DNA from 2 places in the Pelomonas nitida genome. Region 2 is predicted to be linked to the other one. Evidence: predicted binding sites of a transcription regulator. Region 2 holds the regulator's gene; the other holds the start of a gene.

Region 1 (8,490 bases), on a different contig from region 2:
TCCACTCCAGCACGGCAGGGTCGGCTCAGGCAGACCAAAGAAAAAACCCGGCGCCGCGTGGAGCGGGCCGGGTTTCGCGGTTGAAAAAACGGGCGGCATGCCGCCCGTTCAGACCAACGCTTAGGGCTTGTTGCCGGTGGGGAAAGGCCACGCGGCTTGCGGGCTCAGCGCCGTCTTGGCGGCAGGAGCGGGCGCAGCAGCGGCAGGCTTGGCAGCAGGGGCAGGCTTGGCAGCGGCAGCCTTCTTGGGCGCAGCAGCCTTCTTTGCAGCCGGCTTCGCAGAAGCCTTCTTCACGGGCGTCGAAGCAGCCTTCTTGACGGCAACCTTCTTCACGGGCGTCGAAGCGACCTTCTTGGCCGGAGCGGCCTTCTTCGCCGGAGCAGCAGCCTTCTTCACTGCGGCCTTCTTCACGGGCGTCGCGGCAGCCTTCTTGGCGACAGCCTTCTTCACGGGCGTCGCAGCAGCCTTCTTGGCCGGAGCGGCCTTCTTCGCCGGAGCAGCAGCCTTCTTCACGGCGGCCTTCTTCACGGGCGTCGCAGCAGCCTTCTTGGCCGGAGCGGCCTTCTTCGCCGGAGCGGCAGCCTTCTTCACGACAGCCTTCTTCACGGGCGTCGCGGCGGCCTTCTTGGCCGGAGCGGCCTTCTTCGCCGGGGCTGCCTTCTTGACAGCGGCCTTCTTCACCGGGGTTGCAGCGGCCTTCTTGGCCGGCGCTTTCTTTGCAGTTGCCATGGTTTTCTCCTTGATCAAGTGGAAAAGTCACCGCTCTGTGCGGACCGGTCCGCCCAGATACGGCTATTCACCGTCCGAGAGTCGCTCAGGAGGAACGCCTCGGTACGGTGAATGGGATCGCCATGCAGCCCCGCCACCTCGAGGGTGTTGATGCGGGTTTCGCTCGGTGACTGCATTGGCCAGGTCTTGATCTTGTTAACGCCGGGACGTCAGTCCCAGCTCAATGCCCCGCCCGACTGGTACTCGATGACGCGGGTCTCGAAGAAGTTGCGTTCCTTCTTCAAGTCGATCATCTCGCTCATCCACGGGAACGGGTTCTCTTCGTTCGGGAACAGCGCCTCCAGGCCAATCTGCACGGCACGGCGATTGGCGATGAAGCGCAGGTAGCCCTTGAACATCGATGCGTTGAGGCCCAACACGCCGCGCGGCATGGTGTCCTCGGCGTAGCGGTATTCCAGTTCGACGGCCTTCAGGAACAGCGCCTTGATCTCCGCCTTGAATTCAGCCGTCCACAGATGCGGGTTCTCGAGCTTGATCTGGTTGATCAGGTCGATGCCGAAGTTGCAGTGCATGGACTCGTCGCGCAGGATGTACTGGTACTGCTCGGCCGCACCGGTCATCTTGTTCTGGCGGCCCATCGCCAGGATCTGCGTGAAGCCGACGTAGAAGAACAGGCCTTCCATCAGGCAGGCGAACACGATCAGCGACTTCAGCAGCGTCTGGTCGTTCTGCGGCGTGCCGGTCTTGAACTCGGGGTTCATGATCGCGTCGATGAACGGAATCAGGAACTCGTCCTTGTCACGGATGGACTGAACCTCGTTGTAGGCGTTGAAGATCTCGCCTTCATCCAGGCCCAGCGACTCCACGATGTACTGGTAGGCGTGCGTGTGGATGGCCTCTTCGAAGGCCTGGCGCAGCAGGAACTGGCGGGCCTCCGGCGCCGTGATGTGGCGATAGGTGCCCAGCACGATGTTGTTGGCGGCCAGCGAGTCGGCCGTGACGAAGAAGCCGAGGTTGCGCTTGATGATGCGGCGCTCGTCGTCCGTCAGACCGTTGGGGTCCTTCCAGAGCGCGATGTCGCGGCTCATGTTCACTTCCTGCGGCATCCAGTGGTTGGCGCAGGTGGCGAGGTACTTTTCCCACGCCCACTTGTACTTGAACGGCACCAGCTGGTTGACGTCGGTCTGGCCGTTGATGATGCGCTTGTCGGCGACGCGCACGCGACGCGCGGTCGCCGATTCACCAGACAGTTGGGGAGCGGGAGTCGAGACGCTGGCGGCTTCGCGCGAGGCCATCGTGGATGGCGTCGCCGAAGGCATGGCTGCGAGGGGCTTCGCAGCAGAGTTATCAGTGGACTTCAGGTCTTCGTCCCAATCCAGCATGGTGAGCTTCCTATCACTTCGAATTATCGGCAGTGCTTGCGCAAATCAACAAGAACTAGCACAGGCTATTTGCATCAATCACGCAAAGTTTGTTGCGTGAGGGCATCGAAAACCGGCGGCATCCACTTGTCTATACAAGCAGATGCCACCGTTCCGATTACTGGCAGGCCTCGCAACCCGGGTCGTCGATGGCGCAGAACTTCATGTCCGTGGCGGGCAGTTCAGGCTCGACAACCGCGACCGGCGCCACCGCTGCGGCCATGACCGGCGCCGCAGCAGCCGACACGGCATTGAGCTGGCCCGACCGCGTGACCGTGCTCTTCTCGGCCTGCGTCGCGCTGATGGTGCGCAGGTAGTAGGTCGTCTTCAGGCCGCGTTGCCACGCGAGCTTGTAGGTCTCGTCGAGCTTCTTGCCCGACGCGCCGGCCATGTAGATGTTCAGGCTCTGCGCCTGGTCGATCCACTTCTGGCGGCGCGCGCCGGCTTCGATGAGCCACGAGGTGTCGACCTCGAACGCCGTCGCGTACAGGGCCTTGATGTCCTCGGGCACGCGGTCGATGCGGCGCAGCGAGCCGTCGAAGTGCTTGAGGTCCATGACCATCACGTCGTCCCACAGGCCCAGCGCCTTCAGGTCACGCACCAGCGATTCGTTGATGACCGTGAACTCGCCCGACAGGTTGGACTTCACCGACAGGTTGCCGAAGCAGGGCTCGATGGACGCGTCCACGCCGATGATGTTGGAGATGGTCGCGGTCGGCGCGATGGCCACGCAGTTGCTGTTGCGCATGCCGTGGGCGGCGATACGGCCGCGCAGCGCATCCCAGTCCAGCGACGTCGAGCGGTCGACATCGACGTAACCGCCGCGGGCCTCGGCCAGCAGGTCCAGCGAGTCGATCGGCAGGATGCCGCGGTCCCACAGCGAACCCTTGTAGGACGAGTAGCGGCCGCGCTCCTCAGCCAGCTCGGTCGAGGCCCAGTACGCGTGGTAGCAGACGGCTTCCATCGAGCGGTCGGCGAACTCCACCGCGGCCTGCGAGGCGTACGGCGTGCGCAGCGCATACAGCGCGTCCTGGAAGCCCATGATGCCCAGACCCACCGGGCGGTGGCGCAGGTTGGAGTCACGTGCCTTCTTGACGGCGTAGTAGTTGATGTCGATGACGTTGTCGAGCATGCGCATCGCGGTGCGCACCGTCTTCTTCAGCTTGGCCTGGTCGATGGCACCGTCCTTCAAGTGCTGCGACAGGTTCACGGAACCGAGGTTGCAGACGGCGATCTCGCTGTCGTTGGTGTTCAGCGTGATCTCGGTGCACAGGTTGGACGAGTGCACCACGCCCACGTGCTGCTGCGGGCTGCGCACGTTGCAGGCGTCCTTGAATGTGATCCAGGGATGGCCCGTCTCGAACAGCATCGACAGCATCTTGCGCCACAGATCCTTGGCCTGCATGCGCTTGAACAGCTTGATCTCGCCGGCGTCTGCCTTGCGCTCGTACTCGACGTAGGCCTTCTCGAAGGCGGCGCCGAACAGGTCGTGCAGGTCCGGGCAGGTGCTGGGGCTGAACAGCGTCCAGTCACCGCCTTCGATGACGCGCTTCATGAACAGGTCGGGAATCCAGTTCGCCGTGTTCATGTCGTGCGTACGGCGGCGGTCGTCGCCGGTGTTCTTACGCAGGTCCAGGAACTCTTCGATGTCCAGGTGCCAGGTTTCCAGGTAGGCGCAGACGGCACCCTTGCGCTTGCCGCCCTGGTTCACGGCCACGGCCGTGTCGTTGACGACCTTCAGGAACGGCACGACGCCTTGCGACTTGCCGTTGGTGCCCTTGATGTGGCTGCCGAGCGCGCGCACCGGCGTCCAGTCGTTGCCCAGGCCGCCCGCGAACTTGGACAGCAGCGCGTTCTCCTTCAGCGCTTCGTAGATGCCGTCCAGGTCGTCGCTGACCGTGGTCAAGTAGCAGCTGGACAGCTGCGAGCGGCGCGTGCCGCTGTTGAACAGCGTCGGCGTGGAGCTCATGAAGTCGAAGCTCGACAGCACTTCGTAGAACTCGATGGCGCGGGCTTCGCGGTCGATCTCGTTCAGCGCCAGGCCCATGGCCACGCGCATGAAGAAGGCCTGCGGCATCTCGATGCGCTCGTCGGCGATGTGCAGGAAGTAGCGGTCGTACAGCGTCTGCAGACCCAGGTAGTCGAACTGCAGGTCGCGATCGGCCTTCAGCGCGGCGCCCAGCCTGGCCAGGTCGTATTGGCCCAGCTTCTCGTCGAGCAGCTCGGCGGCAATGCCCGTCCGGATGTAGCCGGGGAAGTACTCGGCGTAGCGCGTCTGCATCTCGGCCTGCGTCACCTCGACGCCGATGATCTCGCGGCGGATGGTGTGCAGCAGCAGGCGCGCGGTGGCGCGGCTGTAGCCCGGGTCTTTCTCGATCAGCGTGCGCGCAGCCAGGATCGCGGCCTTGTAGACCTCGTCGATCGCGACGCCGTCGTACAGGTTGCGCTGCGTCTCGGCCAGCACGGGCTCGGGACGCACGTCGGCGCCGAGGTTCTCGCAGGCCGACGCGATCAGCGACTTCAGCTGGGCCAGATCCAGCGGGCGGCGCTCGCCGCGGTCCACCACCATCAGCGCCGGCTCGGCCGCGCGGGCGGCCTCGCCGTGGGCGGCGCGCTCCTGCGCGCGGCGCTCGCGGTACAGCACGTAGGCGCGGGCCACCTCGTGATTGCTGCTGCGCATCAGACCGAGCTCGACCTGATCCTGCACATCCTCGATGTGGAAGGTGCCACCGCTCGGGCGCGAGCGCAGCAACGCACGCACGACGTTCTGGGTCAGCTGCTCCACGGTCTCGCGCACGCTCGCCGAAGCTGCACCGCTGGTGCCATGCACGGCCAGGAATGCTTTCATCAGCGCGACGGCGATCTTGCTGGGCTCGAACGACACCACCGCGCCGTTGCGGCGAATGATCTGGTAGGCCTGGTAAGACGACGGCATGGTGCCGGCAGTAGCGGTAGCGTCGGATCCAAACGCGTCCGGGGACACCGGGGAGAGCGAGGCGTCGGGGGCCTGACCCGTGGCGGCTTCATGCTGCATGAGGGGATCCTTTATCGAGAAATGACGGGCAAATGCGCGGCGGCAACCCACAAGAGGGTTGGCGCATCGGGGTGAGCTGGGTTGGAGGGAGTTCGTCCCCGCCGGGCCATCGCCAGGCCGGCATTCCGGCTGGACCCTCGACAGCAAGGCCGCGGTGGCCTTGCCACTGCGCACTGCGATTCCGAGGAGATGGTCATGGGGTCGACTGGGTCAGCAGGATATCACGAAGGACACTATATCTATGGCCCCGCCGCCCCTCAAGCACTACCGCTAGTGTCACCACATCATCTATGGGTTGCCACAAAAACAAGCACACCACCGCGTACAGCACGATCGCATCGGGGTTCCTCATCACGACCCCGCATCCACACTGGGCTGGCGGGCCGAAACGCTCGCCAGGCCGCATCGATGCTGCATTTCCGGCGCGGGCCCGCAACCGCATTTGCAGGTCGCCCAGGATTCAAGCCGGGCAAATCCCGAGGTCGATGTCTTCAGCTGTCGCCGGCCGAAATGCCCAGTCGCGCCATGCGATAGCGGATCTGGCGCAGCGACAGGCCGAGGCTGGCCGCAGCCGCCGTGCGATTGAAGCGATGCTGCTCCAGCGCGCGCAGCAGAATGGCTCGCTCCACATCGTCGAGATACACCGCCAGATCGCTTGGCAATTGCTCCGGCAGAGACAGCCCCTCGGCAGGCGCCTCAGCCAGCAGCGGCGTGGCCAGTGCCGCAAACTGCGACTCGCTTTGTTCGTCGTCCAGCACGGCATCAGGCAGGCCGAGGTCGTCGGGCCCGATCCACTCGCCACCCGCCAACGCCAGCGCGCGGTGCAGCAGGTTCTCCAGCTCCCGCACATTGCCGGGGAAGGCATAGCGAGACAGCGTCTGCAGCGCGCTGGCCGTCAGGCGCGGCGTGGGCGACACGCCGGCGTCCTGCGCGATGCGCGCGAGCACGCGTTCGCTGATGAGGCCCAGATCCTCCAGCCGCTCACGCAGCGGCGGCACCCGGATCTGGATGACGTTCAGCCGGTAGAACAAGTCCTGCCGAAAGCGCCCACCCGCCACCTCGGCCGCAAGATCCTTGTGCGTCGCACTGAGGATGCGGACATTGATGGGCGTTTCGGCCGTGGCCCCCACCGGGCGCACCGATCGTTCCTGGATGACCCGCAGCAGCTTGCTCTGCATGGCCAGCGGCAGGTCGCCGATCTCGTCGAGGAACAGCGTGCCGCCATCGGACGCCTGGAAGAAGCCCTCGCGGTCCTCGTTCGCGCCGGTGAACGCGCCCTTGCGATAGCCGAAGAACTCGGCCTCCAGCAGGTTCTCCGGAATGGCGCCGCAGTTCACCGCGACGAAGCGCTGCGCCGCGCGCGCGCCATGGTCGTGGATGGCGCGCGCCACCAACTCCTTGCCGGTGCCGGATTCGCCGTGCACCAGCACCGGCGCCATGCTGCGCGCGACCTTGTCGATCAGCGAGCGCACCGCGTGAATGGCTGGCGAGCGCCCCACCAGCCGCTGCGAGGTGGACGGCGCCACCGCCGTGTCGCCGCCTGCTGCGGCGCCGGCCCCCTTGGCCGCAGGCTCGCGCCCCAGCGCCGAGGCGACGACCAGACGGAACTGGCGCAGGTCCACGGGCTTGGTCAGGTAATCGAAGGCACCGGCCTTCAGTGCCTCGACGGCGTTCTCCGCCGACCCGAACGCCGTGATGACGATGGCCTTCTCGGGCCGCGCGGCCTGCTCCAGCCAGCGCAGCACCGCCAGGCCCGAGCCGTCGGGTAGCTTCATGTCGGTGATGACGGCGCTGTACTGGTGATCGGCGAGTTGCTCCAACGCCTCGGCCACGGAGCCGGCGCTGTCGATCTCGTAGCCTTCGCGCAGCAAGGTGAGCTCGTAGAGCGTGCGCAGGTCCGGCTCGTCGTCGATGACCAGCAGTCGTGCGGGAGAGGCAGTCGTCATGAAAAGCTCGGTAGAGCAGCGCCCGGCATGCGCAGGCGCACGCTGAATTCATTGGCCGCGCCGTCGGCGGCGCGGCGGTAGTCGATGCGTCCGCCGTGGCGCTCGCACAGCTCACGGCAAATATAGAGGCCCAGGCCGGAGCCGCGGCTGCGCGTCGAGAAGAAGGGCTCGAACAGATGGCGCTCGACATCCGGCGGCACGGGCGCCCCGGCGCTGCGAACCACCAGAACAAGCACATCGCCGTCGCGCGCCAGCCGCACGCGCACGGCGCCAACGCCGTCGTCGGCATGGCGCAGCGCGTTGTCCAGCAGGTTGACCAGCACGCGGCGCAGGTGCTCGGCGTCGAACAGGCCCGGCATGCCCGGCAGGTCGATCTGCAGCTGAAAGCGGCTCCTGGCGCCGAGCTGCAGGCCGTTGACACCGGCCCAGTCCACGCAGGTCTCGTGCACCAGCTCGCTGACATCCAGCACCTGCGTGTCGGGCTGCACGCCGGGCGCGACCTCGGTCACGTCGTCCACCAGTCGCTTGAGGCGTTGCACGTTGGACGCGACCATGCGGGTCAGCGGCTCGGCGCGCATGCCGGCCACATCCTCGGCGATCAGCGCGTTCGCCTGGGCGATGGCGGCCAGCGGATTGCGGATCTCGTGCGCAATGCCCGCCGACACACGCCCCATCGCCGCGAGCTTTTCCTGCCGCGTACGCGCGAGCAGATCGCGGTTGTCCTCCAGGAAGATCACGCACAACTCCTCGCTGCCGCCGCGCTGCCGCGTGAAGCGAAGCCGCAGCCGCAGGCTGCGCGACGCCCCGCCTTCCATGGGCATCGAGACATCCATCTCCGTGCGGTTGCCCAGGATGTAGGCCTCTTCCAGTGCCTGCACCAACGGCAGCCAGTCGGCGCGCTCGCGCAGCTGCCAGCTCAGCGCGCCATCGGCGGCCCCCAACAGCACGCGGGCCGCCGGGTTCATCGCGCGCACGCGGCCGCGCCGATCCACCACGAGCACGCCCTCCTGCATCTCGTCGATGACGAGGCGGCTCAACAGCTCCTGCTGGCGCGCCAGCGCCATGCTGCCGCGCGCCGCCTTCTCCTCGCGGGCCAGGCGCGCACTCAACTCACTGGCCAGCAGGCTCACGGCAAACAACCCGCCACCCACCAGACCGGCCTGCGTCGTCTTCAAGCCCACGTCGACTCCCAGCAGCAGCGACCAGGCGGCCGCGGCCAACATCCCCAGCGTCGCGATGGCTGCAGTCGCCAGTGCCAGCCGGCGCGGGCACAGCACGGCCGACATCAGCACGGGCAGCACAAACAGCGCGCCGTAATTGACGCCGCTCGGGTCCTGCGCGTGCAGGACGCCGAACAACA
Region 2 (8,490 bases):
GCTGGATCTGCGTCTCCAGCATCAGCCGGCGGTGCTCGTTGATCTGGTTGACCGCCAGCACCGCCGCCGCAGCGCTGACGATGAGCCCGATGGTGATGCCCACCATCAGCTCCACGAGGCTCAGGCCTCGTTGCGTGAAGCGCTTCAGCTGCATACCGGGAACCCACCGATGCTGCCGTCGGGTGAACAGGTGCGAACCCGCCCGGCGTTGCTGTACTGAACGGCGAGGCGGGCACCCGTGCGGGCGCCGCTGACCGTCACGACGAGGTTCTCGACGTCAGTCAGGCGAGGGTCACGGACGAAGCTGACGACCCCCGTTCTCCCCCCCCAGTCCGCGGTTGCGGCAAAGCTGACGGAGTTGCCGCGCGGCAGCAGCAACTCCCTCAGCACCTTGGCGTCGCCGATTCGGCATGCCCTGGCCAGATTGCATTGGCAGGTGTCGTTTCTGCCGGCGCTCACGCGGATGCAACTGCCAAAGTCGGTGATGTTCGCCGGCACCGCTTCGAGATGCAGGTTGAACGGCGCGTTGACGGCGTTGGCTTCGGTGCGCGCAAAGGCAATGATGCTGGCGATCTCACCGGCGGTGGCGATGATGCGGCGACGTTCTATCAAGCTGCTGAACGACGGCACCGCCACCGCGACGATCACGCTCAGCACGATGACGGCGACGGCCATCTCAACCAGCGTCACGCCGACAACGGAGCGGTGCTGTGCGGCGCGCTTCATGCTCAGTGCGCCCAGCAGAGGTCCGACGTGACCCGGTCGCCGGAGCCCGTGGCGAGGTACTTGAACACCGAGCCCTCGAGCCGCACGCTCAAGGTTGCGCAGTCCTGGGCGTCGCCAGCTTGCGCGCTGTCCGATTTGGGCCGGGCCGTGACCTGGTAGCCGGCGACGAAGGCTGGCTCCGAGACGGACTCCAGCGTGTAGTCGTAATACTTGGTGGCGCCACTGAAACCCACGGTCGTCAGCGCGCTGGCATAGGCGGTGTTGTTGGAGCGATAGCGCTCCTGCGCTTGCACGATGGAACTCAGCTCGGCGACGGCGTCTGCGCGGCGGCTGCGCTGGATGTACGACACGAGGTTGGGGTACGCGATCGCCGCCAGGATGCCGACGATGACGACCGCGATCATCAGCTCGATGAGCGTGAATCCGCGGCGTCGATGACTGGTGGCGGGGCGCATGGCGATGTCATTTTGAGTTTCTGATGCTCACCAAAGGTTACAGAAAATCCGCTTGTCGGGTCTTGACTACCGCTTGTCGCCGTCACCGCGAATGCGGGGGCTCAGGAACACAAGTTCATGCCGGGCAATTTGGTGCCCGTGGAGCAGCTGCGCACGCGCCCGGTCAGCGCGACGACCTGACGGATGCCCGGGCCGTTGTCCAGCTTCAGCTCGATGCTGCCGGTCTGCGTCACCAGCCCCTGCCGATGCTGGAACTGCAGGTTCTCCGCGTTGCTGCTCAGCCGCATGGGTTGGTGGGTCGGCAGCCACTCTGCCTTGATGATGTTGCTGCCCGGCGCCTTGCAGACAGCCTGGCCGCCCGCGCAGTCGCAGTCATTGCGCGCGCCCGTGTGCAGCACGTAGCAGGATTCGGCACCCTTGCGGCTGATGCGGAACTGGACGGCTTCGCCCATGCGGGCGGCTTCGCTGCGTGCGAACCGCAGGTCGCTGGCGAGCGCCTCGGACGTGGCGCGCAGCGCCCGCTCCTGGCGCAGCTTGCTCAGGCTGGGCAAGGCCTGGCTGAGCAGGGCGGTGGCGATGCCGAGGCAGGTGAACAACTCGACCAGCGTGAATCCACGCTGGTTGCGACGACCGGTGGTGCGGCTGGTGTTCATGGTGGCTCCCTGCGGTTCGTTGGCGATGTACGAACTCTAGGAAGCCGCTGCCGGCCGGTCTTTACCCCCAAGGGTGGGGCGGTGGGGGATGCCGCAGCCCGGCTCCCCCGGGCTCCCTCCGAAGCGGGATAGGGAAACCCCGGGTTAAATTTCCCGGATCAGCTGACGGAACTCGTCGACGTCCTCGAAGCTGCGGTAGACGGACGCGAAGCGCACGTAAGCGACCTTGTCGATGCGCTTGAGCTCGCGCATGACCAGTTCACCCAGCCGCGTGGACGCGATCTCGCGGGCGCCGCTGGCCAGCAGCTTTTCCTCGATGCGGTTCAGTGCGGCGTCGATCTGCTCGACGCTGACCGGCCGCTTGCGCAGCGCCAGCTGCATGGACGCACGCAGCTTGCTGGAGTCGAAATCGGCGCGCCGCCCGTCTTTCTTGACGACCGAGGGCAGGGCGATGTCCGCCCGTTCATAGGTCGTGAAGCGCTTGTCGCAGGACAGGCAGCGGCGCCGGCGCCGGACGACATCGCCCTCGTCCGACTCTCGGGTCTCGGAGACCTGGGTTTCGGTGTGAGAGCAGAACGGGCAGCGCATCGGGGCCGATCAGCCGCGGTACACCGGGAAGGCGGCCGTCAGCGCGGCCACCTTCTCGCGCACGGCGGCCAGATTGGCTTCGTCGTGCGGCTTGTCGAGCACGTCGGCGATCAGGTGGGCGGTGGCACGCACCTGCTCTTCCTTGAAGCCGCGCGTCGTCATGGCCGGCGTGCCCAGGCGGATGCCGCTGGTGACCATGGGCTTTTGCGGGTCGTTCGGGATGCCGTTCTTGTTGCAGGTCATGTGGGCGGCGCCCAGGATGGCCTCGGCTTCCTTGCCGGTCAGGTTCTTGGGGCGCAGGTCGACCAGCATGACGTGGCTTTCCGTGCCGCCGGAGACGATGCGCAGGCCACGCTCGATCAGCGTCTCGGCCAGCACCTTGGCGTTCTTGACGACCTGTTCCTGGTAGGCCTTGAACTCCGGCGTCAGCGCTTCCTTGAAGGCCACGGCCTTGCCGGCGATGACGTGCATCAGCGGGCCGCCCTGGATGCCGGGGAAGATGGCCGAGTTGATCTTCTTGGCGATGTCTTCCTTGTTCGTCAGGATGATGCCGCCACGCGGGCCACGCAGGCTCTTGTGCGTGGTGGACGTGACGACGTCGGCGTGGGGCAGGGGATTCGGGTAGGCGCCCGCGGCGATCAGGCCGGCGTAGTGCGCCATGTCGACCATGAAATAGGCGCCGATCTCCTTGGCGATCTTGCCGAAGCGCTCGAAGTCGATGCGCAGCGAGTAGGCCGAGGCGCCGGCGATGATGAGCTTGGGCTTCTTCTCGCGGGCCAGGGCTTCCATGGCGTCGTAGTCGATCTCTTCCTTGGCGTTCAGGCCGTAGGAGATGACGTTGAACCACTTGCCGCTCATGTTCAGCGCCATGCCGTGCGTCAGGTGGCCGCCTTCGGCCAGGCTCATGCCCATGATGGTGTCGCCGGGCTGCAGCAGCGCGAAGAACACGCCCTGGTTGGCCTGCGAGCCGGAGTTGGGCTGCACGTTGGCGAACTCGGCGCCGAACAGTTGCTTGACGCGGTCGATGGCCAGTTGCTCGGCGACGTCGACGTACTCGCAGCCGCCGTAATAGCGCTTGCCCGGGTAGCCTTCGGCGTACTTGTTGGTCAGCTGGCTGCCCTGGGCCTGCATGACGGCCGGCGAGGTGTAGTTCTCGCTGGCGATCAGCTCGATGTGGTCTTCCTGGCGGCGGGTCTCGTTCTGGACGGCGGTCCAGAGTTCGGGGTCGACCAGGGCGAGGGTGGAGGTGGTGCGGTCAAACATGGCTCGTGCTTCCGAAGGTCAGGCGATGAATCCCAGGCGCTCACGAGCAGGCGTGACGACACTGGGCTGCCCAGGCGAACGGCTGAAAGCGGCTGTCACGCAGACAACTGACAACCGCCTCACGCTCCCCGGTGGTGACCCACCTCGGGTCAGCTGGGTGACCCTGATCGCCAGTCGCGTGAGCGGCCAGTGTAATGTCTGCGGCGACTCGTCGCCCACACTTGCCGGCGGAGATCCGCCACCGGCGTCTTGCCGCTCAGTGCAGCAGCGCGACCTGGGCGGTGTCGTCGGCTGCCGGGGCCGAGGCAGCCTCACGCAGCGGGCGGGCCGTGATCGATGGCGGCACCAGTCGGCCGGCGGCGACGGCTTTCAGCAGATCCTGCTCCGCCATCACGCGGGCGGCGTAGCCGGCGTCGTCGGCCAGGTTGGCGGCCCCCACGTAAAAGCGCAGCCCTTCTTCCAAGCTGCCGGCGCGCTGCACACATTCCTTCAGCACCTGCACGCCGACGCGCAGGTTGGTGACCGGGTCAAACGCCGCCAGCGTGCCGCCGAAGGGCTCGTACTTGTCGTCATGCACCCGCGTCATGACCTGCATCAGCCCCTGCGCACCCACGTTGCTCTGCGCGAACGGATTGAAGCGCGACTCGATGGCCATGATGGCCAGGATCAGCGTGGGCTCGACCTTCGCGCGGTTGCCGACCGCCCAGGCTTCCTGCACGAGCCGGCTGATGGGCTCAGGGGCCACGCTGTAACGCCGCGCCAGCCAGTGGGCGATGGCGGCCTGCTGCCGGCTCAGTTCTTTTGGATTGGTGGCGGTGGCGCGTGCGATGGCATCGGGCTCGGCCGCAGCCAGCAGCGTGTTGCCTTCAGCCTCGGCACGCGCCTCCTGGCGGGCGTTCAGCCAGCCCAGCGTCGCGGATTCGATTTGCGCCCGCAGACCCGACTGGCTGACAAAGATCAACAGCACGGACACCACCGCCAGCCCGACCAGGGCCAGCGTGTTGTGGCTGACGACGAGCAGGCCGTTGCCGATGTCCTGAACGAACAGCGACGCCGAATCCCGCGTGTGGCGAGCCAAGCTGATGATGTTTTGACGTGTCGTCATGCAACTCCTTGGTGCCGCCCTGTGCCGCGGGCCGCTGCAGTTGCGGCCGCCCAGGCTGAGCGACGGTGATAATTTCCGGCCGTCATGCGTGGTCTGCGGCGTCTGCGCGCCCGGTGGACCTGGCCGGTGGGGTTTCGGTGGAAACCCGGAGCGGGCGCATTCTAGGGTTTGAAGATAACCCGTCAAGGCTGTTTTGGCCGATCAAAACTACTTTCAGTTATGAAATACAGCGACCTGCGGGACTTCATCGCCGGCTTGGAAGGACTGGGTGAACTCAGGCGCGTGCGTGAAAAAGTCTCGCCAGTGCTGGAGATGACGGCGCTCAGCGACCGCGTCTTGAGGGCCGGCGGGCCCGCGCTTTTGTTCGAGTCGCCTACAGGCTTCTCCACCCCCGCCTTGACCAATCTTTTTGGGACAACGCGACGCGTCGCGCTCGGCATGGGGGCGGAATCGCTGGCCGACCTGCGGGACGTGGGCCGCGTGCTGGCCAATCTGAAGGAACCCGAGCCCCCCAAGGGGCTGAAGGACGCGGGCAAGCTGCTGCAGATGGCCAAGGCGCTGTGGGACATGAAGCCGGCGCTGCAGCGCCGTGCAGCTTGCCAGGAGGAGATCCTGGAGGGCAGCGACATCGATCTCGGGCGTCTGCCCATCCAGCATTGCTGGCCGGACGACGCCGCGCCGCTCATCACCTGGGGCCTGGTGATCACGCGAGGGCCGGCGCGCACGCGGCAGAACCTGGGCATCTATCGTCAGCAGGTCATCGGCCCACGCCAGGTCATCATGCGCTGGCTGGCTCACCGCGGCGGGGCGCTGGATTTCCGAGATTTCGCGCTGGCCCAGCCCGGGCAGCCGTTCCCGATCGCGGTGGCGCTGGGGGCGGACCCCGCCACCATCCTCGGCGCGGTGACCCCGGTGCCCGACAGCCTCTCGGAGTACCAGTTCGCAGGCTTGCTGCGCGGCTCCCGGACCGAACTGGTCAACACGGACGTCGGACATGGCGCGCCCCTGCAGGCGCCCGCTTCGGCCGAGATCGTTTTGGAAGGGCACATCCCGCCCGCGTCGGCGGGTTACACCGGCATCAGCGCCCACGGCGTGCCGCTGAAAGAGAAGGGCGGTTACCTGCATGCGCTGGAAGGGCCGTTCGGCGATCACACCGGCTACTACAACGAGCAGGACTGGTTTCCCGTCTTTGAGATCACGCGGCAGACGCAGCGCCGCAACCCGATCTATCACTCCACCTACACCGGCAAACCGCCCGACGAGCCCGCCATCCTTGGTGTGGCCCTCAATGAAGTCTTCGTCCCAATCCTGCAAAAGCAGTTCCCGGAGATCGTTGACTTCTATCTGCCGCCCGAAGGCTGCAGCTACCGCATGGCGGTCGTGTCCATCAAGAAGGCCTACCCAGGGCACGCCAAGCGCCTGATGTTCGGCATCTGGAGCTTCCTGCGCCAGTTCATGTATACGAAGTTCATCGTGATCGTGGACGACGACATCGACACGCGCAATTGGCAGGAAGTCATCTGGGCCATCACGACCCGGATGGACCCCGTGCGCGACACGACATTGGTGGACAACACGCCGATCGACTATCTGGACTTCGCGTCTCCGGTCAGCGGGCTGGGCGGCAAGATGGGGCTGGATGCCACCAACAAGTGGCCGGGCGAGACCGACCGCGAATGGGGGCGGGGCATCACGCTGCCGGCAGAGATCACGGCGCGTGCCGAAGCGCTGTACGAGCAACTCTTCTTGAAGCCCTGACGCCGCTCGCCTACTGTTGTTGGGCCTATTCAGGCGCAACCTCTGGCGCAATCTTTGCGCGCCAGGAGCCCAGTGGCTGAATGCCATTGAGCCCCAAGGTGGCATCGCCACCCGCCCCGCCGGGCCTCCAGCCCGGCGGGGTTTCTTTTTGGCGGCCGCTGTACTTCGGTCTACGCGTCGTGCCGCCTACAGGCGGATGCGTGACGAGGCGGGGCGAGCGCTGGGGAGATGGCGCCATTCATGCCGTGCGTCGCCATGACGCGAATCGACGTGTTGGATTCGTCAGGCGCAGATCAGCGTGTTGAGCATCGCCACGCAGGTCCGCGCGGTCCGGTCGTCGGCATCCTGTTCTGCATGCCAGCCGGAGACCGAGACGGCGACGATGTCGTAGCCCCGCAGGGTCTGGAACAGGTCCAGCACGTCCGTTGCGCTGGGGCCCTGCCGGACGTGGTATTTCAGCGCCGGCATGGCGGCTCGATCGTCGATGACGTCGGTATCCCAGTGCACATAGATGCGCTCTCGGGGCTGCAGTTGCGTCAGCACCTGGTCCAGAGGAACGCGCCGGATGCGCGAGCCGAGCAGGGCTTCGCGCTCGCCGGGGTCGAGGTCGCGTGCGTCGGTCAGCACGATCTGCTGCTCCGGATAGGCCTGCACGCCGATGCGAGCCAGGCAGTCGCGGACCGCCCGGTTGCGCGGGTCGGGCCCGGCATCCACCCGGCCGACGAACATTGCCAGAGGCATGCCGCCGATGTATTGCGTCTGCGTGGTGGCCCAGGTGTGGAAGTCGCCATGGGCATCCAGCCACAGCACGCGTTCCGGTGTCCGGCCGGCTTGCTGCAGCCCGGCCAGCATGCCCAGGGCCGAGACGCAGTCGCCGGTGATGCTGACGGGGCGGCTTCCGCTGCGGGCCAGCGCCGCGACCCGCGCGGCCAGCAGGGCGTAGAGGCCGCCCATGTTGTTCAGCCTGAGCATCGGGTCATCGATGTTGGTCGCCGCCAGGGTCTCGGGCGCGAGCACTTCCCAGGGGTGAGTGTCGATGTCGAGCACGCGGCACAAGCCGTCGCGGCGCTGACCCATCAGGTAGGGCAGCAGAAGCCTGGTGTTCATAGCCATGTGTCTGGCTCCATGGTGTAGCCCAGCCGGCTCATCATCTCGCGCACCTCGGCGCGCCGCGCCATCTGCAGCAACTGTTCGCCACGCTTGTGCCAGCGCCTCACACGAGGTGCGTCGGTGGCCATCTTGACGGGCAGCACGCCCGGCAGGGACATGGTGGGCAAGCCCAGGTGATCGGTGATCTTGCCGAGCACCGCGGCGGGGTCGGCGATGAAGGCCTCGAAGGACACGCGAAGGCTGCAGACGCCGCTTTGCAGGATGGCATCGTGAGCGGAATGCCACTGATTCAGGCAGACGTCTTCCAGCCTGGCACGGGTGAATTGTCGCCAGTTGCGAGGCAGGTCGAACTTCCACCATTTGCGGCCGAAAGGCACGACGTCTGAATAGCCCCGGATGGCGAGTTGGCAGCCGACCCTGCCGAGGTCGTGCGAGAAAAACCCCAGCGGGTAGAGCCAGCCATCCATGAGGCCGTTGACCGACTGGGCGAAGCCTCGGGTGAGGTGGATGTAGGTGACCCTGGCGTTGGGAAAGAGCTGCTCGTAGGTGCCAATGCGATAGGCATCCGACGGTGACTTGAACAACAGCACCGACTCCGCGACATCGTCCAGGCCGAAGCGCCGCCGCCTGAGCGATGGCACGACGAAGGGCGGCTCTTCGATCTTCAGTGGCTCATCGAAATAGAGGCCGCCACCGGGGGGCGCGTTGCCGTCGTAGTAGCCGATGCGCCAGGGTTCGTCGCGGAAGACCGCCGCGAGGATCTGCGCCTGAAGCTCCGTCTCGCTGCGGCAATCGGCGCCGTCGATCTGGTTCAGCGCCGCTTCCAGCGACT

The links. Region 2 encodes NrdR, which represses ribonucleotide reductase genes. Its sites were predicted from a motif close to CACNANATNTNGTG; they were not measured.
Region 1: a site for NrdR is predicted at 5,416-5,429, ahead of ACG00X_RS15920 (ribonucleoside-diphosphate reductase subunit alpha). Genes of this name have one in related genera too.

The regions. Positions count from the first base shown of each region.
Region 1 covers NZ_JBIGIA010000012.1:24,165-32,654, forward strand. The annotation lists gene ACG00X_RS15910 (histone) at 121-729, opposite strand; gene ACG00X_RS15915 (ribonucleotide-diphosphate reductase subunit beta) at 939-2,111, opposite strand; gene ACG00X_RS15920 (ribonucleoside-diphosphate reductase subunit alpha) at 2,269-5,184, opposite strand; gene ACG00X_RS15925 (sigma-54-dependent transcriptional regulator) at 5,676-7,130, opposite strand; gene ACG00X_RS15930 (sensor histidine kinase) at 7,127-8,490, opposite strand, start outside.
Region 2 covers NZ_JBIGIA010000002.1:233,452-241,941, reverse strand. The annotation lists gene ACG00X_RS03595 (PilW family protein) at 1-154, opposite strand, end outside; gene ACG00X_RS03590 (pilus assembly FimT family protein) at 145-726, opposite strand; gene ACG00X_RS03585 (type IV pilin protein) at 729-1,181, opposite strand; gene ACG00X_RS03580 (GspH/FimT family pseudopilin) at 1,283-1,834, opposite strand; gene nrdR (transcriptional regulator NrdR) at 1,979-2,422, opposite strand; gene glyA (serine hydroxymethyltransferase) at 2,432-3,685, opposite strand; ZMP/ZTP riboswitch at 3,747-3,873, opposite strand; gene ACG00X_RS03565 (lytic transglycosylase domain-containing protein) at 3,942-4,790, opposite strand; gene ubiD (4-hydroxy-3-polyprenylbenzoate decarboxylase) at 5,010-6,548, shown strand; gene ACG00X_RS03555 (arginase family protein) at 6,831-7,661, opposite strand; gene ACG00X_RS03550 (hypothetical protein) at 7,652-8,490, opposite strand, start outside.